3 regions of the Mesorhizobium sp. C399B genome follow, and region 3 is predicted to be linked to each of the others. Evidence: predicted binding sites of a transcription regulator. Region 3 holds the regulator's gene; each other region holds the start of a gene.
What was found. Region 3 encodes PhoB, which activates phosphate uptake and scavenging genes when phosphate is short. Its sites were predicted from a motif close to TGTCATNNANCTGTCAT; they were not measured.

Region 1: the regulator PhoB is predicted to act here: its motif matches at 1,756-1,772, upstream of ugpB (sn-glycerol-3-phosphate ABC transporter substrate-binding protein UgpB).
Region 2: the regulator PhoB is predicted to act here: its motif matches at 2,066-2,082, upstream of NLY36_RS16760 (DUF1045 domain-containing protein).

Annotation. Positions count from the first base shown of each region.
Region 1 is NZ_CP100472.1:2,484,655-2,492,196, reverse strand. Features, by position in the region: gene NLY36_RS11790 (bifunctional diguanylate cyclase/phosphodiesterase) at 1-1,354, opposite strand, end outside; gene NLY36_RS11785 (hypothetical protein) at 1,503-1,649, opposite strand; gene ugpB (sn-glycerol-3-phosphate ABC transporter substrate-binding protein UgpB) at 1,835-3,145, shown strand; gene ugpA (sn-glycerol-3-phosphate ABC transporter permease UgpA) at 3,217-4,101, shown strand; gene ugpE (sn-glycerol-3-phosphate ABC transporter permease UgpE) at 4,111-4,959, shown strand; gene NLY36_RS11765 (sn-glycerol-3-phosphate import ATP-binding protein UgpC) at 4,967-6,028, shown strand; gene NLY36_RS11760 (ABC transporter ATP-binding protein) at 6,064-7,146, opposite strand; gene NLY36_RS11755 (ABC transporter permease) at 7,143-7,542, opposite strand, start outside.
Region 2 is NZ_CP100472.1:3,462,072-3,469,613, forward strand. Features, by position in the region: gene iolE (myo-inosose-2 dehydratase) at 1-706, shown strand, start outside; gene NLY36_RS16750 (hypothetical protein) at 716-964, shown strand; gene iolB (5-deoxy-glucuronate isomerase) at 1,157-1,969, shown strand; gene NLY36_RS16760 (DUF1045 domain-containing protein) at 2,124-2,831, shown strand; gene NLY36_RS16765 (alpha-D-ribose 1-methylphosphonate 5-triphosphate diphosphatase) at 2,867-4,021, shown strand; gene phnN (phosphonate metabolism protein/1,5-bisphosphokinase (PRPP-forming) PhnN) at 4,018-4,647, shown strand; gene NLY36_RS16775 (ABC transporter permease) at 4,650-5,636, opposite strand; gene NLY36_RS16780 (sugar ABC transporter ATP-binding protein) at 5,681-7,219, opposite strand; gene NLY36_RS16785 (sugar-binding protein) at 7,342-7,542, opposite strand, start outside.
Region 3 is NZ_CP100472.1:2,606,418-2,613,959, reverse strand. Features, by position in the region: gene pstA (phosphate ABC transporter permease PstA) at 1-670, shown strand, start outside; gene pstB (phosphate ABC transporter ATP-binding protein PstB) at 688-1,512, shown strand; gene phoU (phosphate signaling complex protein PhoU) at 1,554-2,258, shown strand; gene phoB (phosphate regulon transcriptional regulator PhoB) at 2,275-2,964, shown strand; gene NLY36_RS12390 (ROK family protein) at 2,995-4,230, opposite strand; gene xylF (D-xylose ABC transporter substrate-binding protein) at 4,496-5,536, shown strand; gene NLY36_RS12380 (sugar ABC transporter permease) at 5,681-6,997, shown strand; gene NLY36_RS12375 (ATP-binding cassette domain-containing protein) at 7,010-7,542, shown strand, end outside.

The DNA of each region.
Region 1 (7,542 bases), 120 kb from region 3:
CGATGATGGCGAACTCGTCGCCGCCGAGACGCGCCAGCATCTGTCCGTGGCGGAGCACGGCGGAGGCGCATAGCGCCACCTTCTGCAGCATGGCATCGCCGGCGCCATGCCCGAACAGGTCGTTCACTTCCTTGAAGCGGTCGAGGTCGAGCAGCAGCAGCGCAAGATGCCCACCCTTGCCGCCGCGGTCCATTGCGGCAATTTCGGCCTCGAGCCGGCCGGAGAAACTGCGGCGGTTGGGGAGCCCGGTCAGCGGGTCGAAATGGGCGAGGCGCAGGATCTCCTGCTCGGCCTTCCTGCGTTCGCGGATGTCGCGCACGGCGACCACGCTGTGCCGCTTGCCGCAATAGTCGATGCTTCTGGCGATAAGTTCGACGGGGATGGTGGCGCCGTCATGGGCTCTGAGTTCGGCTTCCTGTGCCTGTCCGCTGCAGTCGGACATGCCGGCCGCGGTGCGTTCGCCGAAGAGGTCGCCAAGCAGCATCGCGTTCAGCACTTCCGGCGCAATGCCGGTGAGTGCCGCGATGCTGTCATTGGCGCTGACGATGCGGGCGCCGTCGCAGACGATCAGCCCCTCGACGGCGGCGTTGGCGAGGCCGTGCATGCGCTCGGCCTCGAGCTTGTGACGCCGGAAGCGAAGGTCGATCCACAATGCTGCGGCTGAAAGCACCAGGATAGCCATGCTGACTGCAGCGGCGGCGAAGGCCTGCGACACCGGTTCGACCGTGAACTGCGATATCTCGATGGAGGAGTCCGGGAAGATCGACACCGCGCCCATGGCGATGAAGTGCAGGCTGCAGATCGCCAGCGTCAACAGGATGGCGGCGGCGATTGTGGCCTGCATGGACGGCCGTCGCAACACGACCAGCAGCGCCAGCGCGGCGAGGGTGACGCCTGTCAGCACCGAGACGCCGACCAGCAGCGGGTTCCAGACGATGCGCCCTTCGACCTCGAAGGCGGCCATGCCGATATAGTGCATGGCGGCGATACCAGCGCCGAGGACCGCGCCGCCGACCAGAGGGTAGTCGATGCCCCGGCGCAAGGTGGCGATCCACATGCCCGCAGCGGTCAGGGCGACGGAACCGGCGAGCGAAAGCGCCGACATTTCCGTATTGTAGGCGTTGGGGATTCCGGGAGAAAAGGCAAGCATTGCGATGAAATGCGTCGCCCAGATACCGAAGCCGGTGGAAGTGGCTGCTATCATCAGCCAGGTATAGCGGTTGCGCTCGCTCGAGCGGTCGACATGGCGAAGCAGGTTGACCGCCGAGAAGGAAGAAATACCGCAAATGAGCGCTGCCAGTGCGACCAGTCTCAGATCGTGCTCATGCACGATACAATTATAGACCGTCAGCATCTCGCCCCACCTGCTCTCCCACAGCAATCAAGCCGTCCACTTGATTAGTATGCCACGCTTGACGAAGAATCGGTTATGCGAACTACAACTACAGCGGGTTTTTCGGGTTGTACGTTGCGGCGATCCTGTTCTCATTCCAGACGCACGGTTACAGCAGCGCCTGGCGCGATGCCGCTCGGCCGATCTCGATCTGGCCGAGCGCCGGTTTGGCGGCCGCACGGTGCAGGTGCGTGGCGCTGTCACGCGGGCCCTTCACGCATCGCTGGGCGGTCGGCGATCCTTGCAGGCCCACCATGCCCCATTCTATCGCTGAGCCGGCTTGGCATTTCTCTCTGTCCTCGTTGCAAGGCGAGGGGGCGCGAAGTTAGCCGGGTATGAAATTCACGAAACAGCAACAAATCCGTTGTCCGATTGTCATCAGCGACACATATTGCGTTCGCGGGAGCGCCCCTTTCGCCAATGACAAACGGGAGATGAAACATGAAGTTGTTCGGCTTTGCGGCCGGTGTTGCCGCCACCTTGACCCTGCTTTCCACCACCTCCGCCTTCACCGCCACCCAGATCAGTTGGTGGCATGCAATGACCGGCGCCAATGCCGAGGTGGTCGACAAGATCGCCAAGGATTTCAATGCCAGCCAGAGCGACTATGAAATTCTCCCTGTTTTCAAGGGCACCTATCCCGAAACGCTGAATGCCGGCATCGCTGCCTTTCGTGCGGGGCAAGCGCCCGACATCATCCAGGTGTTCGACGTGGGTACCGGCGTCATGATGGCCGCCGAAGGTGCGATCAAGCCGGTGGCCGATGTGCTGACCAGCGCCGGCGTGACCTTCGACAAGAGCCAGTATTTGCCCGGCATCGTCGGCTACTATTCGAAGCCGGACGGGACCATGCTGTCCTTCCCCTATAATTCCTCGTCGCCCATCCTCTACTACAACAAGGATATCTTCCAGAAGGCCGGGCTTGATGTGAACAATCCGCCAAAGACCTGGAACGAGGTGTGGGAAGCCGCCAAGAAGATCAAGGCGAGCGGCGCCGCTTCCTGCGGCTATACCTCGACCTGGTTGACCTGGATCCACCTTGAGGCCTTCGCTGCCTGGAATGACGTTTCCTATGGCACCAACCAGAACGGACTTGCCGGAACCGACGTCGAGCTCAAGATCAATGCGCCGATCTTCGTCAATCATTTCCAGGCGCTCGCCGACCTGGCCAAGGACGGCACCTTCAAATATGGCGGCCGTACATCCGAAGCCAAGCAGATCTTTCTTGCCGGAGAATGCGGCATCTTCACCGAATCGTCGGGGGGTCTCGGTGACATCGTCAAGTCGGGCATGAACTACGGCATCGGCCAGCTTCCCTATGATAGTGACGCCAAGGGCGCGCCCCAGAACACCACGCCGGGCGGCGCCAGCCTGTGGGTGTTCGGCAACAAATCGGACGAGGAATACAAGGGCGTCGCGGCGTTCTTCTCCCACCTGTCCAAGACCGAAGTGCAGGAGTATCTGCATCAGAAGTCGGGTTATCTGCCGGTGACGCTCGCTGCCTATGAGGCGACCAAGAAGTCCGGCTTCTATGACAAGAACCCGGGCCGTGAGACGCCGATCCTGCAGATGCTGGGCAAGGCGCCGACCGAGAACTCGAAGGGCGTGCGCCTCGTCAACCTGCCGCAGGTGCGCGACATCGAGAATGAGGAGTTCGAGAAGATGCTGGCCGGCCAGCAGACTGCGCAGCAGGCGCTCGACAACGCGGTCGCACGCGGCAACAAGGCGATTCAGGAAGCGATCGGAAACTGAAGCGATTTGTCAGTTGAACCTCGTCCACGCGGACCCGCGTGGACGATTTCCTGAATAGCGAGGGAATCACCCTGTCTCCACGCGTCGTCTTCCCCAACAAGACCCTGCCTTACCTGCTGGTGGCGCCGCAACTCGCCATTACGCTGATCTTTTTCTACTGGCCGACCGGGCAGGCGCTCTACCAGTCGATGCTTAGGGAAGACCCGTTCGGGCTGAAGAGCAAGTTCGTCGGGCTCGCCAACTTTCGCAAGGTGCTGGCCGACCCGGCCTACCTCAACTCGATCAAAGTCACGCTGGTGTTCTCTCTGGCGACCGCGATCGTCGCCATGGGTGTGGCCCTGTTGCTTGCCGTCATGGCCGAGAAGGTGGTGCGCGGCAGAGGCCTTTATCGCACGCTGCTGATCTGGCCGTATGCGGTGGCGCCGGCGATTGCCGGCATGTTGTGGCTGTTTCTGTTCAACCCCTCGATCGGTTCGCTGGCCTACGCCTTGAGAGGTCTCGGCATTGCCTGGGATCCTTTGCTTAACGGCAACCAAGCCATGATCCTGCTGGTGTCTGCGGCTGCCTGGAAGCAGATCAGCTACAATTTCCTGTTCTTCGTCGCCGGGCTGCAGGCGGTGCCGAAGACGTTGATAGAGGCGGCGGCCATGGACGGCGCCGGGGAGACGAAGCGCTTCTGGACCATCGTCTTCCCGCTGCTCGCGCCGACGACCTTCTTCCTGCTGGTCGTCAACACGGTCTATGCGCTGTTCGACACTTTCGGTATCGTCCATGCCGTCACCGGCGGCGGGCCGGGCAAGGCCACCGAGACGCTGGTCTACAAGGTCTACAATGACGGTTTCGTCAATTTGATCCTCGGCGATTCGGCCGCGCAGTCGGTCATCCTGATGGTCATCGTCATCTCACTCACGGCCATCCAGTTCCGCTATGTGGAACGCAAAGTCCACTACGGTTGAGCGCGAGCGATGATTGGTCAGTCCCCGCTTCGCGCCCTCATCGCCCACGCCGTGCTCATCCTGGGCATCCTGATCGTCGCTTTCCCGATCTACTACACCTTCGTTGCCTCCACGCAGACGCTGCAGACCATCCTCAAGCCGCCATTGCCTCTTTTGCCCGGCGACCAGGTCTGGAACAATTACAGCGAGGCGCTGTTCGGCGGTGTCGGCCGCATCGGCGGCGTCAGTGTCGGCCGATTGCTGCTCAACACCACGATCATGGCGCTCGGCATCGCGGTGGGGAAGATTTTCATCTCGATCCTTTCGGCCTATGCGATCGTGTTCTTCCGTTTTCCGCTTCGGATGGTCTTCTTCTGGCTGATCTTCATCACACTGATGCTTCCCGTCGAGGTGCGCATCCTGCCGACCTACAAGGTGATGGTCGATCTCGGCATGATCGACACCTATGCCGGCCTGATCATTCCGCTGATCGCCTCGGCCACCGCCACGCTTCTGTTTCGCCAGTTCTTCATGACCATCCCAGGTGAGTTGGTGGAAGCGGCGCGTGTCGACGGCGCCGGACCATGGCGCTTCTTTTTCGACATCCTGCTGCCGCTGTCGCGCACCAACATCGCAGCACTGTTCGTCATCCTCTTCATCTATGGCTGGACGCAGTACCTGTGGCCGCTGCTCGTCACCAACAGCAACGACATGAACACCATCGTCATCGCACTTAGAAAGATGGTCTCCTTCGCCGATGCCGATACCCAATGGCATCTGGTCATGGTCACCGCGATGCTGGCCATACTGCCGCCGATCCTGATCGTGGTGCTGATGCAACGCTGGTTCGTGCGCGGACTTGTCGATTCCGAAAAGTGAGAAGCCGATGGCGACCGTCGATCTGAAGGATGTGAAGAAGGTCTATCCCAGCGGCGTCGAGGCGGTGAGGGGTGTCTCCATCGCCATTCCCGACAAGGAGCTTTGCGTGCTGGTTGGGCCGTCCGGCTGCGGCAAGTCCACGCTGCTGCGGATGATCGCCGGGCTTGAGACCATTTCTTCCGGCACCGTCGCCATCGACGGCAAGATCGTCAACACGATCGGTCCGACCGAGCGCGACATCGCCATGGTGTTCCAGAACTATGCGCTCTATCCACATATGAAGGTCTACGACAACATGGCCTACGGGTTGCGCAACCGGGGTACTCCCAAGGACGAGATCGACAGCAGGGTTCGCTCGACCGCCAAGGTGCTGGAGCTCACGGCGCTGCTCGACCGGCGCCCGCGCGAGCTTTCCGGCGGCCAGCGCCAGCGCGTGGCCATGGGTCGCGCAATCGTGCGCAATCCAAAAGTCTTCCTGTTCGACGAACCGCTTTCCAACCTCGACGCCAAACTGCGCGGCCAGATGCGGGTCGAAATAAAGAATTTGCAGCGCTCGCTCGGTGTCACCTCGGTCTACGTCACCCACGACCAGCTTGAGGCGATGACGCTGGCCGATATTCTCGTCGTCATGAATGGCGGGTTGGTCGAGCAGACGGGCGCGCCGCTCGACATCTACGAGAAGCCGGCATCGACCTTCGTCGCCTCCTTCATCGGAGCGCCGCCGATGAACCTTCTGCCTCTTTCGCAAGGACCGGCTGGTCCGGCGCTGACCGACGGCAAGACGGTTGACTTCGCGCCTACGAACGCCGCCACGCTTGGCTTCCGCCCTGAGGATGCCGACGTCACCTTCAGTGCCGAGGCATCATCCGGCGCGCTTATTCTGCCTGCGGCGGTCGAGGCGGTCGAACCTGTGGGAGCCGAAAGCTTTCTTCACTGTGCCGCCGGCGGCAACCGCATCGTCGTGCGTGTGGCCGGCCGCGCCACGGCCAAACCCGGCGATCAACTGCGCGTCGTGGCGAGGGCCGAGAAGCTGCATTGGTTCGACAATGCTGGGAAACGAGTCGATTGACGCAGCCGCTCGCGCCAAACCGACGCATCGGCAGTTCAGGCGAAGACATGCGCCTTGCCGGAAACTGTCAGACGCACGATCTCGCCGACGGCAGGTGCGTCGATTCCCGGCTTGCGTAAGGTCAGCGGTGTGCTGCCGATCGCCGCGGCGTCCGGCGGATCGGGGTTGTTCAACAGCCGCACGGCAATGGTGCACATCGAGCCTGCGAATTCCGAGTCCGTCACCTCGGCGAATATCGTGCCCGCAGGACCCGACATGCCTTCGCGCGACGTGCGCTTTACCTGCACCTGCTCCGGTCGCAGCATGATGCGGGCGATGTCGCGCCGCTCCTTCGAGTCGACGGCTATGCGACCAAGCGAGGAGGTGGCGAAGCCGCCTGAAATCTTTGCCGGCAAGATGATGGCGTCGCCAAGAAACTCGGCAACCATGCGGTCTTTCGGCTGCAGATAGAGTTCTCGCGGTGTGCCGATCTGAGAGAACTTTCCGTCGCGCATGACCGCCACCTGGCTGGCGAAGGACAGCGCCTCGGCCTGGTCGTGGGTGACCAGGATGGTGGTGATGCCGGCGGCTTCGAGTAGTTCGGCGACCGCCTTGCGCATCGAGGCGCGCAGACCGGTGTCGAGCGCCGAGAACGGTTCGTCGAGAAGCATCAGCCTGGGCTTCATCGCCATGGCGCGGGCCAGCGCCACGCGCTGCTGCTGGCCGCCGGAGAGCTGGTGCGGGCGGCGCTTGAGGATCGCCTTGTCCAGCCCGACGGTATAGGCGAGCTCGGCGATGCGCTCGGCGCGCTGGTCCTCGCCGCGGGCCATGCCAAAGCCGATATTGTCGCCGATGCTGAGATGCGGGAACAGGGCGCCGTCCTGCGCCACCAGGCCGATGCCGCGGCGGTGCGCCGGCACCGCATGGCCGCCATTGGCCAGCACCTCGCCGTCGAGCACGACGCGGCCCTGGTCGGGCGCCTCGAAGCCGGCGATCAGCCGCAGCAACGTCGTCTTGCCGCAGCCGGACGGGCCGACGATCGCGGTGCGACTGCCGCTTGCGGCGCTGAGCTCGATGCCGGCAAGGGCTGCGACCGGGCCGTAGTGCTTGGTGAGGCCACTGATTTCGAGAAAGCTCATCGCCCGGCCATCCGTTTCGACTGGACATAGAGCAGCCAGGTCAGCGGCAGCGACATCGCCACCATGATGAAGGCGTAAGGGGCGGCGGAGGCATAGTCGATCTCGCCGCTATAGGACCAGAACGCCATGGCCAGCGTGCGCGTGCCGTTGGGCGCCAGCATCTGGGTGGCGGTCAGCTCGTTCATGATGCCGAGCGCGACCAGCGCCATGCCGGCCGCAGCCCCCGGCGCCGACAGGCGAATCGTTGTCGACCAAAGCGCCTTCAGCGGCGGCCGGCCAAGGCTGGCGGCGGCGCGTTCGAGCTCGACCGGCGCCTGTGCGATCGAGGCTCTGAGGCTGATCAAGGCGCGCGGCAGGAACATCAGCGCATAGGCGACCAGGATTGTGAACAGCGTC
Region 2 (7,542 bases), 860 kb from region 3:
AGGCACGCTGGTCGATGAGGACATGGGCAAGAACAAGGATCGCATCCAGCCGATGATCGACCTGTTCAAGGCGGTGAATGCGCCTTGCATCGTCTATGGCGAGGTCGGCCGCTCGATCCAGGGCGATCGCTCCAGGCCTCTCGCCACCAAGCCGAAATTGTCGAACGACGAGATGAGGGCCTATGCCAGGCGCCTCACCGAATTCGGCGAATGGTGCGCCGAGCAAGGCATGCCGCTGTCCTATCACCATCACATGGCGGCAGTGGTCGAGACCGAGCCGGAGCTAGATGCCTTCATGCGCCATTCCGGCGAAGGCATTCCGTTGCTGCTCGATGCAGGGCATCTCGCCTTTGCCGGTGGCGACGTGCTGCGCGCCATCGACAACCACCACAAGCGCATCAGCCATGTCCATGTGAAGGATGTGCGCATGGGCGTGATCGACGGGCTCGACCGCACAAAGCAGTCCTTTCTCGACGCCGTGGCGCTCGGTGCCTTCACGGTGCCTGGCGACGGTTCGCTCGATTTCGGCGCCATTGTGCAGCGCTTCGCCGAGCATGGCTATGAAGGCTGGTTCGTCGTCGAGGCCGAGCAGGACCCGAAGAAGAACCCGCCGCTCAAGATGGCGCAGGTCGGCCACAAGGAATTGATGCGGGTGATGACGGCGGCCGGCTACACGGTGGAAACGCAGGGTTTTCCCAATGCCTGAGGCGATCCGATGAAGGATTACGAGCACCCGTTCTTCCGGCCGCTGTGGCGGCGCGTTGCCGTCGTCGCCGTCTGCGTGATCTGGGCCGGAATAGAATTCGCCTCCGGCACCCCATTCTGGGGCATCATTGCGCTCGGCTTTGCCGCCTACGCCGTCTGGCAGTTCTTCTATCTTTACAAGCCGGTGGAGGAGAGCAAGGCTGCGCCTGATCGACCGAAGACCGGCGAAGCGAAGGCGGACGCCGGACCGAAGGAATGAAGCGGCCGTGGCTCGGAAGGGCTTGCGGGTCGGACACTGGACACCTGGCGTATCGCCTACGTCGATGATTGGCCGGAACGTCCCTCGCTTCGTCATCCTAGGGTCTTCGCGACGGAGCTTCGCTCCTGCTTCGCCCTAGGATGACGAAGTTGAGAGGCCGACCTCGAAGACATGCGATAGGAGAGACAAAACATGTCGAAACTGCTCGTCAAAGCCGACAAGGGCCATGGCCGCGTCGCCCATGTCACGCCCAACAGCGCCGGATGGACCTATGTCGGCTTCGACCTGCACCGGCTGAAGCCGGGCGCGACCGCATCCGGCAAGACGCGGGATCGCGAAGTCTGCCTGGTGTTCGTCACCGGCAAGGGCACGGCAAGGGCCGGCGGCCAGGAACTCGGCCTGCTCGGCGAGCGCATGTCGCCCTTCGAGGGCAAGCCGTGGTCGGTCTATATTCCTGAGGGGTCGGATTGGTCGGTCACCGCCGACACCGATCTCGAGCTCGCGGTCTGCTCGGCGCCGGGCCTTGGCGGCGGCCTCCCGGTGCGCGTCATCGTCCCGGACGACCTCGGTCAGGAAGTGCGTGGCAAAGGCACCAACACGCGCTACGTCACCAACATATTGCCCGAGGGTAAGCCGGCCGACTCGCTGCTGGTGGTCGAGGTCATCACGCCCGGCAGCCACACATCGAGCTACCCGCCGCACAAGCACGACCAGGACAATCTGCCTGCCGAATCCTATCTCGAGGAAACCTACTACCACCGCCTCAACCCGCCGCAGGGTTTTGCCTTCCAGCGCGTCTACACCGACGCCGACAAGACCGGCGCCCGCGAGCTGGACGAAGCCATGGCGATCGAGGACGGCGATGTTGTGCTGGTGCCCAAGGGCTATCACCCCTGCGCCGCCTGCCACGGCTACGACCTCTATTACCTCAACGTCATGGCCGGGCCGAAGCGGACGTGGAAGTTCCACAACGCGCCCGAGCACGAGTGGCTGACGAAGGCCTGATCGGCCTTCGCTTGCGCCGGAAGCGGTTGGTCCAGCAGCAAAAAATCGTCGGCTAACGATCCATGGGGTCGATTTGCCTTCGAAAACCCGCATAAGCTTCGTCAATCCGTCATGGAAATCACCTATGGCAGCGGGCTGACGAGGATTTTTTTCGATGCGCTACGCCATCTATTTCACCCCAAGGCAGGACGAGCCGTTGGCGCGGATCGCCGCCAACTGGCTGGGCCGCGACCCCTTTGGCGCCGCCGCGAGGCCGGTCGAGGCGGTGGGCGAGCTGTCGGCGGCCGAAGTCGCCTTTCACACCGCATCGGCGCGGCGCTACGGTTTTCATGCGACGCTGAAAGCGCCCTTCCGGTTGGCCGCCAACGAAACCGAAAGCTCGTTGCGCGCGGCGCTGGACGCCTTTGCCGAAGCAATGCCGACGGTCACCATCCCGCGCCTGGTCGTCAGCCAGATCGATGGTTTCTTCGCTTTGCTGCCGGAAGGCCCGCTGCCGCCGCTCAACCGTTTCGCCGATGATGTCGTGCTTAGCTTCGACCGTTTTCGCGCGCCGCTCACCGAGGCCGAGATCGAGCGGCGCAGCCCGGATTCGCTGAAGCCGGCCGAGTTCCGCAATCTCTGCCAGTGGGGCTATCCCTATGTGTTTGAGACCTTTCGCTTCCACATGACACTGTCCGGCCGGGCCGGGCCGCAGGAAAGCCAACGTCTGCGCGCGGCAATTGACAGCCTGTTCGCCGATGTGCTGCAGCAGCCGGTGCTGGTGGATGCGCTGACGCTGTTCGTCGAAACCGAACCGGGCGCTCCGTTCATGGTGCTTTCGCATCATGCGCTCGGCCGCCGGGCTGCCCGAAAAACTGCCTGACCACAATTCGTCCGAGTAAGCAAGGACTGCCTGAAATGACCGCCGAAACCGTTCTCCACAACGCCCGCATCGTGCTTGCCGACGAGATCGTCGAAGGGTCGCTCGTGCTGCGCGACGGTTTTATCTCCGGCATCGACGCCGGCACCGGCCAAATCGGCGGGAGCATGGGCGGCGAGGACATGGGCGGCGACTACATCATTCCCGGCCTGGTCGAGCTGCACACTGACCATCTCGAAGGCCACTATGCGCCGCGCCCGAAAGTGCGCTGGAACCCGATCGCCGCCGTCCTTGCCCATGACGCGCAGGTGGCCACCGCCGGCATCACCACCGTGCTCGACGCTTTGCGTGTCGGCATGGACGAGGACGCGGATATTACCTCCGACGACATCCGCAAGCTCGCCGGCGCGATCGAGGACAGCGTCGCGAAAGACCGGTTGCGGGCCGACCATTTCCTGCACCTGCGCTGCGAGGTCTCGGCGCCGGATTGCTTGCGGGCTTTCGCCAATTTCGATGGCGACGGGCGGGTCAAGCTGGCCTCGCTGATGGACCATGCGCCGGGACAGCGTCAGTTCGTCAATCTCGAGACCTACGCCCATTACTATCAGCGCAAGCTGAAATTGACCGATCGCGACTTCCAATTGTTCTGCGAAAAGCGGATGTCGGAATCAGCGAAGAATTCGGGACCGAACCGGGTGGCGATATCAGCCGCCTGCAACGAGCGGGGCATTGTGCTGGCAAGCCATGACGACGCCACATCGGGCCATGTCGACGAAGCGATCGAGCAGGGCGTGCGCGTCGCGGAATTCCCGACCACGCTGGAAGCCGCCAAGGCCTCGAAGGATGCCGGGCTCGGCGTGCTGATGGGCGCGCCCAACGTCATGCGCGGCTCCTCGCATTCGGGCAATGTCTCGGCCCGCACGCTGGCCGGCGACGGCCTGCTCGACATATTGTCGTCCGACTATATCCCTTTCAGCCTGATCCAGTCGGCCTTCTTCCTCGGCGACGTCGTCGAGGGCATCTCCTTGCCGCAGGCGGTCGCGATGGTGTCGAAGAACCCGGCCGAGGCCATCGGCCTCAACGACCGCGGCGTCATCGAACAGGGCCGCCGCGCCGACCTCGTGCGGGTGCGCGTCGACGACCATGTGCCGGTCGTGCGCACCGTCTGGCGCCAAGGGCGGCGGGTCGCCTGATGGTCTCGGCGTCGATCGAGCGCGAACTGACCAGCGAGGCCTTTCCGGTCCGCAACGGCGTCTTCGTCGCCGTCGTCGGCCCGAGCGGCGCCGGCAAGGATACGGTAATCGGCTATGCCCGCACCTTGTTTGCCGACGAGACGAAGCTGGAGTTCGTCCGCCGGGTCATCACCAGGCCGAGCGACGCCGCAAGCGAGGATCACGACACGCTGGCCGACGCCGCCTTTGCCGAGGCCCAGGCCGACGGCGCTTTCGCCATTTCCTGGGAGGCGCACGGCCTGCGCTATGGCATCCCGGCCGATGTCGACTGGTCGATAGCCAATGGCCATGTCGCCGTGGCCAATGTCTCGCGCGCAGTCATCCCGGTGCTGCGGGAGCGCTATGCCAATCTGGCTGTCGTCGAGATCACCGCTTCGCCGGAAATCCTCGCCGAGCGTCTCGCCCAGCGCGGCCGCGAATCGCGCGGCGAAGTGCTGGCTCGGCTCGCCCGCAGCGCCAATGTCGCTTTGTCCGGACCCGGTGTCACCTCCATCGACAACGGCGGCCAGCGCGAAGCCGCCGGAGAACGCTTCGCCGAGGTGCTGCGCAAGGCGATGGCCTTCTCGGATATCTCCGGCGTGATGTAGCGCTACTCGGCCGCGACAGTCTTGCGGCTGGCATCGAGCATCAGCCGCCTTGCGCGGAACACGCCCCATTGCTGGTCGACCAGCACGCCGATCAGGATCACGCCGCCCATCACCGCGAAGTTGAGCGAGGACGGGATGCCGAGCAGATTGACCAGGTTCTGCAACTCCTGCAGCAGCACGGTGCCCAGGATGACGCCGACCAGCGAGCCTTCGCCGCCGCGCAGCGAGAAGCCGCCGAGAACGGCGGCGGCAATGGCGTAGAGTTCGTAGAACTGGCCGTGGCTGGCCGGCGAGATCGAGCGCGTGTACATGGCGAAATAGATCGCCGACAGCGCCGTCAGCACGCCGCAGATGACATAGGCGGCCATGACGACACGGCCGGTGCGAATTCCTGAATATTTCGCCGCCTCTTCGTTCTTGCCGATGGCATAGAGGTAGCGTCCGAACACCGAGCGGTGCAGCACCACCCACATGACGATCGAAATGACGATCAGTGCGATGAAGCTGTTGGGCACGCCATAGCTGCGGCCCGCAGTGAGGAATTCGAGCTCGGGAAAATTCTGGCCGAAGGCGAAGCCGGCGGTGCCGTCGGCGGTATAGAAACGGGCGACCCCGCGATAGATCAAAAGGCCGCACAGCGTCACCACGAAGGGCTGCAATTTCAGCCTTGTGATCAGCCAGCCATGCGCCAGCCCGATGATGCCGCCCAGCACCAGGATCAGCGGCAGCGCCACCGGCCATGGCATGTCGCGCACGGCGATGAAATCGATGAACAGCGTGCCGAGCAGCGCCACCAGCGATCCCACCGACAATTCGATGCCGCCGGTGATGATGACGAAGGCCTGGCCGATGGCGAGGATCCCGAACAGGCCGATCAGGTTCGAGGTGTTGGCGAGGTTGATCGGTAAAAGGAAGCGCGGGTTGATGGCGGTCACCACGGCGCCGACCACCAGGATCAGGATCAGCAGGCCGAGATCTTTTTTGCTCATCATCTTCTCCCCAATGCGCCGGACCGGCAATCGCCTGAAGCCCGCTAGTTTGCCGGCTTGCCGACCGCCAGCAACAGCACGTTTTCCTGGCTGAATTGTTCCTTGTCGAGAATGCCCGAGATCTGGCCCTCATGCATGACGGCGATGCGGTCGGACACGCCGATCACCTCTTCCATGTCGCTGGAGATCATCAGCACGGCGACGCCGGCATCGGCCAAGGCTCGCATCAGCCCGTAAATCTCGGCCTTGGCGCCGATATCGATGCCGCGCGTAGGCTCATCGAGGATCATCACCTTCGGGTTCATCGCCAGCCATTTGCCCAGCACCACCTTCTGCTGGTTGCCGCCCGACAGCGTGCCGGTTCGCGTCTGCACCGACGGCGCCTTGATGCCGAGATTGCTCTTCTGCTTCTCGGCGGTGGCGGTCTCGGCGCTTGCCGACACCAGTCGACGCTTCGCATGCGCCGGCAGGTTGGGCAGCGAGATGTTCTGCGCGATCGACAGGTCAAGCAAAATGCCGGTCAGCTTGCGGTCTTCCGGAACCAGGAAAATGCCATGCGCGACCGCATCGGCCGCCGAACCCAGCACAAGCGGCTTGCCGTCGAGTTCGAGCCCACCGCCAAGCGTGCTGTCTATGCCGAAGAACACCCGCGCCAGTTCGGTGCGGCCGGAGCCGACAAGGCCGGCGAGGCCGAGGATTTCACCGCGCCTGATGTCAAGGTCGACCGGCCGGGCAGGGTAGGCGGGGGTGCGGATGGCTTTGGCCGAGAGAGCCGTGGCGCCCGGCGCCCGAGCCGCCTCGGAGGCCTTCTCGCGCTCCTTCAGCATGCGGCCGATCATCAGCTTGACCATCTGGTCGTGGTTGATGGCGCTCTTCGGCAAGGTGCCAGCCAGCATGCCGTCGCGCAGCACCACGACGCGGTCGGCGACGCGCTCGACCTCATGCAGCCGGTGCGAAATGAAGATGACGCTGATGCCATCGGCCTTCAGCGCCTTGATGACGTCGAGCAGCTTGTCGGTTTCGGCGAGCGGCAGGCTCGACGTCGGCTCGTCGAGGATCACCAGCCGCGCCTTGATCGACAGTGCCTTGGCGATCTCGACCATCTGCTGCTGCGCCAGCGACAGCGAGGCAACCGGCATATCGGCGGAGAAATTGGCGCCGACGCGCTTCAGCAGTGGCGCCACCATTTCGCGCAGCTTGGCGCGGTCGACCAATCTCAGCGGCCCGCCGCGCAACGGCTCGCGGCCGAAGAAGATATTGGCGGCAACATCGAGGTTTTCGAACAGATTGAGTTCCTGGTGGACGAAGGCGATGCCCGACCCCAGGCTGCCTTCGACGGTGAGCGCGTCATGCGCAACGCCGTCGACGGTGATGGCGCCGCTGTCCGGCCTGGTGACGCCGCCGAGGATCTTCATCAAGGTCGACTTGCCGGCGCCGTTTTCGCCGACCAGGCCGATCACCTCGCCCGGCCTGACTTCCATGGAAAAGCCGTCCAGCGCCACCACGCCCGGATAGGTCTTGCGCACGTTCTCGAGGCCGAGGAACGGGGTGGTTGCGACGATGGATGGGTCGGAATAATTCATCACGCCATATTTGATCAGGCTTGCCAGCAGCCGGTGGGCTACAGACTGACGGGCCTTGGCCGGCCCGTCAACACGATCGCCGGCTCAAGGCGAACCCTGAGCCGGCGCAACTGCTCGTGGTCTCAGTTTCCGGACATCGCCTTCAGATTGGCGGCATAGGTGTCGACATCGTCCTTACCGATGATCTTGGTCGGGATGATGATCAGGCCGCCTTCCGGAATGCCTGATTTGTCGCCCTTGAGATAGGCGGCCATCAGCTTCATGCCCTGATAGGCCCACTCGAAGGGCTGCTGCACGACGGTCGCCGCCACGGTGCCTTCCTT
Region 3 (7,542 bases):
GGGCGTGGCGATCATCGGCTCGTTCTACATGATGGTGATCGTGCTGTTGCTGGCGCTGCCGATCGGCGTCGCCGCCTCCATCTATCTGGAGGAGTTCGCCAAGAAGAACCGCTTTACGGACCTGATCGAAGTCAACATCAACAATCTCGCGGCGGTGCCGTCGATCGTCTTCGGTCTGCTTGGCCTTGCCGTGTTCATCAACTTCCTCGGCATGCCGCGCTCGGCTTCCTTCGTCGGCGGCCTGGTGCTGACCTTGATGACATTGCCGACCATAATCATCGCCACGCGCGCCGCCCTCGCCGCGGTGCCGCCGTCTATCCGCTCGGCGGCCCTAGGTCTCGGCGCCTCCAAGATGCAGATGGTGTTCCATCACATCCTGCCGCTTGCCGCCCCAGGCATCCTTACCGGCACCATCATCGGCCTGGCGCGTGCGCTCGGCGAGACAGCACCGCTGCTCTTGATCGGCATGGTCGCTTTCGTCGCCGATTATCCGACGACGCCTTTCGATCCGGCGACCGCGCTGCCGGTTCAGATCTATATGTGGGCAAACGAGGCTGAGCGCGCTTTTGTCGAGCGCATGTCCGGCGCCATCATCATCCTGCTCGTCTTCCTCATGGCCATGAACATCACCGCGATCGTGCTCCGGCGCCGGTTCGAGCGGCGCTGGTAGAAAAAAGGCAATTTGGTATGAACATCATGACCGAACAGTCCCTTGAGAATGCAGTGGGCGACAAAATGAACGCCAAGTCGAACGAAGTCATCAAGATGCGCGGCGACAAGGTCGGCGTGTTCTATGGCGAGAAGCAGGCGTTGTTCGACGTCAATCTCGACGTCCGCCAGAACCAGGTGACGGCGCTGATCGGCCCGTCCGGCTGCGGCAAGTCGACCTTCCTGCGCTGCCTCAACCGCATGAACGACACCATCGATTCGGCGCGGGTGACCGGCAAGATCACGCTCGATGAAGACGACATCTACGACAAGAACATCGATGTCGTCGAACTGCGCGCCCGCGTCGGCATGGTGTTCCAGAAACCCAACCCGTTCCCGAAGTCGATCTACGAGAACGTCGCCTACGGCCCGCGCATCCATGGGCTGGCCAAGCGCAAGTCCGACATGGACCAGATCGTCGAGCAGAGCCTGAAGAAGGCTGCGATCTGGAACGAGGTCAAGGACCGCCTGCAGGAGCCCGGCACCGGCCTGTCCGGCGGCCAGCAGCAGCGCCTGTGCATCGCGCGCGCCATCGCCGTGTCGCCGGAGGTGATCCTGATGGACGAGCCCTGCTCGGCGCTCGATCCGATCGCCACCGCCCGTGTCGAGGAGCTGATCGACGAACTGCGCCAGAACTACACGATCGTCATCGTCACCCATTCGATGCAGCAGGCGGCGCGCGTCTCGCAGCGCACGGCGATGTTCCATCTCGGCTATCTCGTCGAGGAGGGCGCCACCGACAAGATGTTCACCAACCCCGACGACAAGCGCACCCAGGACTACATTACCGGCCGCTTCGGCTGAGCCGTCCGGCGGGTGAATTTTCAGGCACGAGGACCAAGATCATGGGTGAACATACCGTCGCCTCCTTCGATGAAGAGCTCGGGCAGATCAGCAAGCTGATCCGCGACATGGGCGATCTGGCAGGCTCGATGGTCAGCGGCTCGACCAGGGCGCTGCTCAATTCGGACAATGCGCTGGCACAGCGTGTCGTTTCCGACGACGCCATCATGGATGCGCGCCAGCGCGAACTGGACGACCGCGCCATCACGCTGATCGCCAAGCGCCAGCCGATGGCCAACGATCTGCGCGCCGTGGTCGGCTCGATCCGCATGGCGGGCGACCTCGAGCGCATCGGCGATCTCGCCAAGAACATCGCCAAACGCGTCGGCACCGTGGGCTTGAGCGTCACGCCGCGCGACCTCTCGCACTCCATCGATGCCATGGCGCAACTGGTGCTGATCCAGGTGCAAGGCGTCGTCGAGGAATATGCCGCCACCGATGCGGCAGCTCTTGCAAAACTCAGGAATGACGACGAGCGCATCGACGTCAAATACACGTCCGTGTTTCGTGAGCTTTTGACCTACATGATGGAAGACCCTCGCAACATCACCGCCTGCACGCATCTCTTGTTCTGCGCCAAGAATCTTGAGCGCATCGGCGATCATGTCACCAACATCGCCGAAAATGCGTATTATGTGCTGACCGGCCAGCAATTGCCCGCCAATCGTCCGAAGCAGGACGAGACGGCGATGGCCACGCCGGCCTGATGAGGGTGAACTGCCTATGATCGCGCCACGCATCATGGTCGTGGAGGACGAGGAGCCGCTAGGCGTGCTCCTCCGCTACAACCTCGAATCCGAAGGCTATCAGGTCGAGGTGGTGACACGCGGGGACGAGGCCGAGATCCGCCTGCAGGAAAACGTGCCCGATCTCCTGGTGCTCGACTGGATGGTGCCGGCTGTCTCCGGCATCGAGCTCTGCCGGCGGCTTAGAGTGCGGCCCGAAACCGAGCGGCTGCCGATCATCATGCTGACCGCGCGCGGTGAGGAAAGCGATCGCGTGCGCGGCCTGTCCACCGGCGCCGACGACTATCTGGTCAAGCCATTCTCGACGCCGGAGTTCATGGCGCGCGTGAAGGCGCTGCTGCGCCGGGCCAAGCCGGAAGTGCTGTCCAGCGTGCTCAAGGTCGGCGACATCGTGCTCGACCGCGAGTCGCACCGTGTCTACCGCAAGAAGAGCGAGATCAGGCTCGGACCGACCGAGTTCCGGCTGCTCGAATTCATGATGCGCCATCCCGGCCGCGTGTTCTCGCGCAGCCAACTGCTCGACAATGTCTGGGGCGAGACGATCTATATCGACGAGCGAACCGTCGACGTCCATGTCGGGCGCTTACGCAAAGCGGTCAACAACGGCCGCATGCCGGATGTCATCCGTACCATTCGCGGCGCCGGCTACGCGATCAGGGAAGACTAGGATGCTGCGCGTCGCGCCGTTGCCGGCCATTCAGGCGACATGCTTGCCGGATTTGGCCTGAATGCCCGGCGCGAAAATCTCCTGATCGACGAAGCCGAGCGCGCGCATGGCACAGCCTTCGCGGATCAGCGGCAGCTCGTTGGGCTCGGTGTCGAAGGAGATCGATTTCGAGTGCTGGCCGCCGGCGGTCTGGGCGATCGCTTCGCGCAATGCCGGCTCGATCAGGTCGAAGGCGGCGGCGCTGACGCCGACCATGGCGACGGGTGCCGGATCGATCAGCGCAAACAGGCTGCCGAGGCCGAAGCCGAGCGCCTCGCCGGCCTTGCGATAGGCTTCGCGCTCCGGGCCGTCGGTTTCGCGGGCGCGCGCGGCGAGTGCGCGCATATCAGCGTCGCTGATATCGACCGGCTCGGCATCCTCGCCCATCATTTTGGCGCTGCGCCAGATGGCGTAGTTTCCGGCATAGGCTTCCACGCAGCCGCGCCGCCCGCAGCGGCAGAGCGCGCCGCCCGGACGGTGGATCATGTGGCCGAACTCGCCGCCCGAGGAATGGGTGCCGGTGAACAGTTCGCCTTTCAGCACCAGGCCCATGCCGATGCCGTGCGATAAGAGGATGGCGATAAAATTGTCGCGGTAGCGCTCGGGCTGGCGCCATTGCAGCGCCACCGCCATCATGTTGCAATCGTTCTCCATGGTGGCAGGAATGCCGAATTCCGCTTCCAACATGTCGGCGAAGGCAATGTCGGTCAGTGGCGTGATCGGCGACCACAGCATGGCGCGCGCCTGCGAATCGGTGATGCCCTGGATGCCCATGGCAATGCGGGCGATGCTCTGGACATCGAGGTCGGGATCCTCAAGCCGCCGCCGGACGATTGCTACGCATTCGCCAATCAGCTCGTCGCGCGGCTTGGTCAGCGTGTCCAGCCGGCGCTGTTCCTCGGCGACGACGTGGCCGGCATAGTCGATGACGGTGACGGACAGGAAATTGAGCGACAGCACGACGGTCATCACCGCCGCCGCTTCCGGGTTGAGACCAAGGCCCACCTGCGGCCGGCCGCGTTTCAGTGCGCCGGTCTCGCCAGGTTTGCCTTCAATCAGGATGCCTTCTTGAATCAGATCAGACGAGATTGCCGATATGGTCGAGTGGCTGAGGCCGGTGGTCGCCGCAATCTCGGTCCGCGACGGCTGGCCGGCCCGGCGCACGGCTGAAATCACCATCGCACGGTTGCGACGGCGCAGATCGTCGTGGCGGATTCCAACCGACATTTGTTTCCTCCCGGCCTCCTCGCGCCTCATGATAGTGAAGGCGTTCGACGGCACCAGCCAAATATTGGCAGACGCCGGCAGCCCTGTCATTGTTTATTGCGGACCTCGAAAAAATTCGGCACGGCCATCAGAATCCATCAGAATCGATGTTGACAGCGCGTTATCATTGAACCAGTATTTTTTCGAGGCTCGAAAAAATAGCGCCTCTGTGTGCCGGCCCTCGGGCCAGTTTTGTCGCGCCGCACGCGGCGCAGGGAGGATTATGATGAACAGATTTGCAGCCGCCATGCTGGCGGGTGTCGCCATGTCGCTGGCGCTGATGTCGGTCGCGCAGGCGAAGGACAAGGTCATCGGCGTGTCGTGGTCGAACTTCCAGGAAGAGCGCTGGAAGACCGACGAGGCGGCGATGAAAACGGCGATCGAAGCCGCCGGCGACAAGTACATTTCGGCCGACGCGCAGTCCAATCCCGGCAAGCAGCTGACCGACGTCGAAAGCCTGATCTCGCAGGGCGCCAACTCGCTGATCATCCTGGCGCAGGACGCCTCGGCCATCGGCCCGGCGGTGCAGAAGGCGCTGGACGAAGGCATTCCGGTCGTCGGCTATGATCGCCTGATCGAGAACAAGGACGTCTTCTACCTGACCTTCGACAACAAGGAAGTCGGCCGCATGCAGGCCCGCGAAGTGTTCAAGGCGAAGCCCGAAGGCAACTATGTCTTCATCAAGGGCTCGGGCTCGGATCCGAATGCCGATTTCCTGTTCTCGGGCTCGATGGAAGTGCTCAAGGAAGCCATCGACTCGGGCAAGATCAAGAATGTCGGCGAGGCCTATACCGATGGCTGGCTGCCGGCCAACGCCCAGAAGAACATGGAACAGTTCCTGACCGCCAATGACAACAAGGTCGATGCCGTGGTTGCGGCCAATGACGGCACCGCCGGCGGCGTTGTCGCCGCGCTGACGGCGCAGGGCCTTGCCGGAACGGTTCCGGTCTCGGGCCAGGACGGCGACCATGCCGCCCTGAACCGCATCGCGCTCGGCACGCAGACGGTGTCGGTGTGGAAAGACGCGCGCGAACTCGGCAAGAACGCCGCCGAGATCGCCTCGCAGCTTGCCGATGGCAAGAAGACGGGCGACATTGCCGGCGCCAAGGACTTCACCACGCCTGGCGGCAACACCGTCAAGTCGCTGTTCCTGACCCCCGTCGCGATCACCAAGGACAACCTCAACGTCGTCATCGACGCCGGCTGGATCAAGAAGGACGAAGTCTGCACAGGCGTCGCCGCCGGCAGCGTCGCGGCTTGCAACTGATCTCGACGACTTGAAGAAATGAGGCGCCGCGGCTGTCAAGCCGCGGCGTTTTCTCTACGAGAATTGTGTGTTTCCGCCATCGGCGGCAAACTTCTAGGCTGTGGTCCGGCATCCGCGCCAGACGGCAAGCCGCTGGAGGACATCATGACCGACACGACCTCAAATCCGCAGGCCGATACGGCACGAGCGTCTGAACTCGGCGCGGTCGCCCGGTTCCTGAAAGCGACCGAGCTCGACACGCGCATGCTCGGCATGGTCGGCGCGCTGCTGGTCATCTGGGTCGGCATACATATCCTGTCGGGCGGGCTTTTCCTGACGCCGCGCAATCTTTGGAACCTGTCGGTGCAGACGTCCTCGGTCGCGATCATGGCGACCGGCATGGTACTGGTCATCGTCATGCGCAACATCGACCTTTCGGTGGGCTCCGTCGAAGGCGTGATCGGCATGATCATGGGCGTGGCACAGGCCGAATTCCTGATTCGCGTCATCGGCTTCCAGCTTGGAAACCCCTGGCTCTGGGTCGTCGCGCTTGCCGCCGGCGTGGTGCTTGGTCTGCTGATCGGCGCGTTCCAGGGCTTCATCATCGCCTATATGCAGGTTCCGGCCTTCATCGTGACGCTTGGTGGCCTGCTGGTCTGGCGTGGCATGGCATGGCTCATCACCAGCGGGCGCACGGTCGCGCCACTCGACGCCACCTTCCAGCTGATGGGCGGCGGACCACGCGGCTCGATTGGCGCCGCTGCCAGCTGGATCGTCGGCATCGTCGCCTGCGCGGCGGTCGCCTTCGCGCTGCTCAACGGTCGCTCACAGCGCAAGCGCTTCAGCTTTCCACTGCGCCCCGTCTGGGCCGAGACCCTGCTTGGCGTGGTCACTTGCGCGGCCATCCTCGGCGCCGTGTGGATCGCCAATTCCTATCCATGGCCGATCGGCATCGTGCGCCAGTACGCACAGCAGAACGGCATCACCGTTCCCGAAGGCGGGCTGTTCATCGCGCATGGCATCGCCATACCGGTGCTGATGGCGGTGATTGTCGGCATCATCATGACGTTCATCACCAAGCGCACGCGTTTCGGCCGCTATGTCTTCGCCATCGGGGGCAATCCGGAGGCAGCGGAACTCGCCGGCATCAACACGCGCTGGGTGACCATGAAGGTGTTCATGATCATGGGTGTGCTGGCTGCAATCAGCGCGGCGATCTCGTCGGCCCGTCTCAATGCGTCAACCAATGCGCTGGGCACACTGGACGAGCTTTTGGTGATCGCGGCCGCTGTCATCGGCGGCACGTCGCTCGCGGGCGGCGCCGGAACGGTGATGGGCGCCATGCTCGGCGCGCTACTGATGCAGTCGCTGCAATCCGGCATGGTGCTGCTCGGCATCGACTCGCCGCTGCAGAGCATTGTCGTTGGCGCTGTCCTGGTCATCGCCGTCTGGCTCGACACCGTCTACCGCAAGCGCGTCTAGGGAGGAACGATTATGGAAAAAACTGCTCCCACCGGTACGCCACTGATCGACATGCGCAACATCTCGATCGCGTTCGGTGGCATTCGCGCCGTCGACGATGCGTCCATCGATCTTTTCCCGGGCGAAGTGGTGGCGCTGCTTGGCCACAACGGCGCCGGTAAGTCGACGCTGATCAAGATCCTGTCGGGCGCCTACAAGCGCGATGCCGGCCAGATCTTGGTCAACGGCCAGGAGGCCTCGATCTCCAATCCGCGCGACGCCAAGAAATACGGCATCGAAACGATCTACCAGACGCTTGCGCTGGCCGACAATGTCGACGCTGCCGCCAACCTCTTCCTCGGCCGCGAACTGATGACCGCGTGGGGGACACTCGACGATGTCGCCATGGAGGCCGAGGCGCGCAAGGTGATGGGCCGGCTCAATCCGCGCTTCCAGCGCTTCAAGGAGCCCGTGATCAAGCTATCGGGCGGCCAGCGCCAGTCGGTGGCGATCGCACGCGCCATCCTGTTCAACGCCCGCATCCTGATCATGGACGAACCGACGGC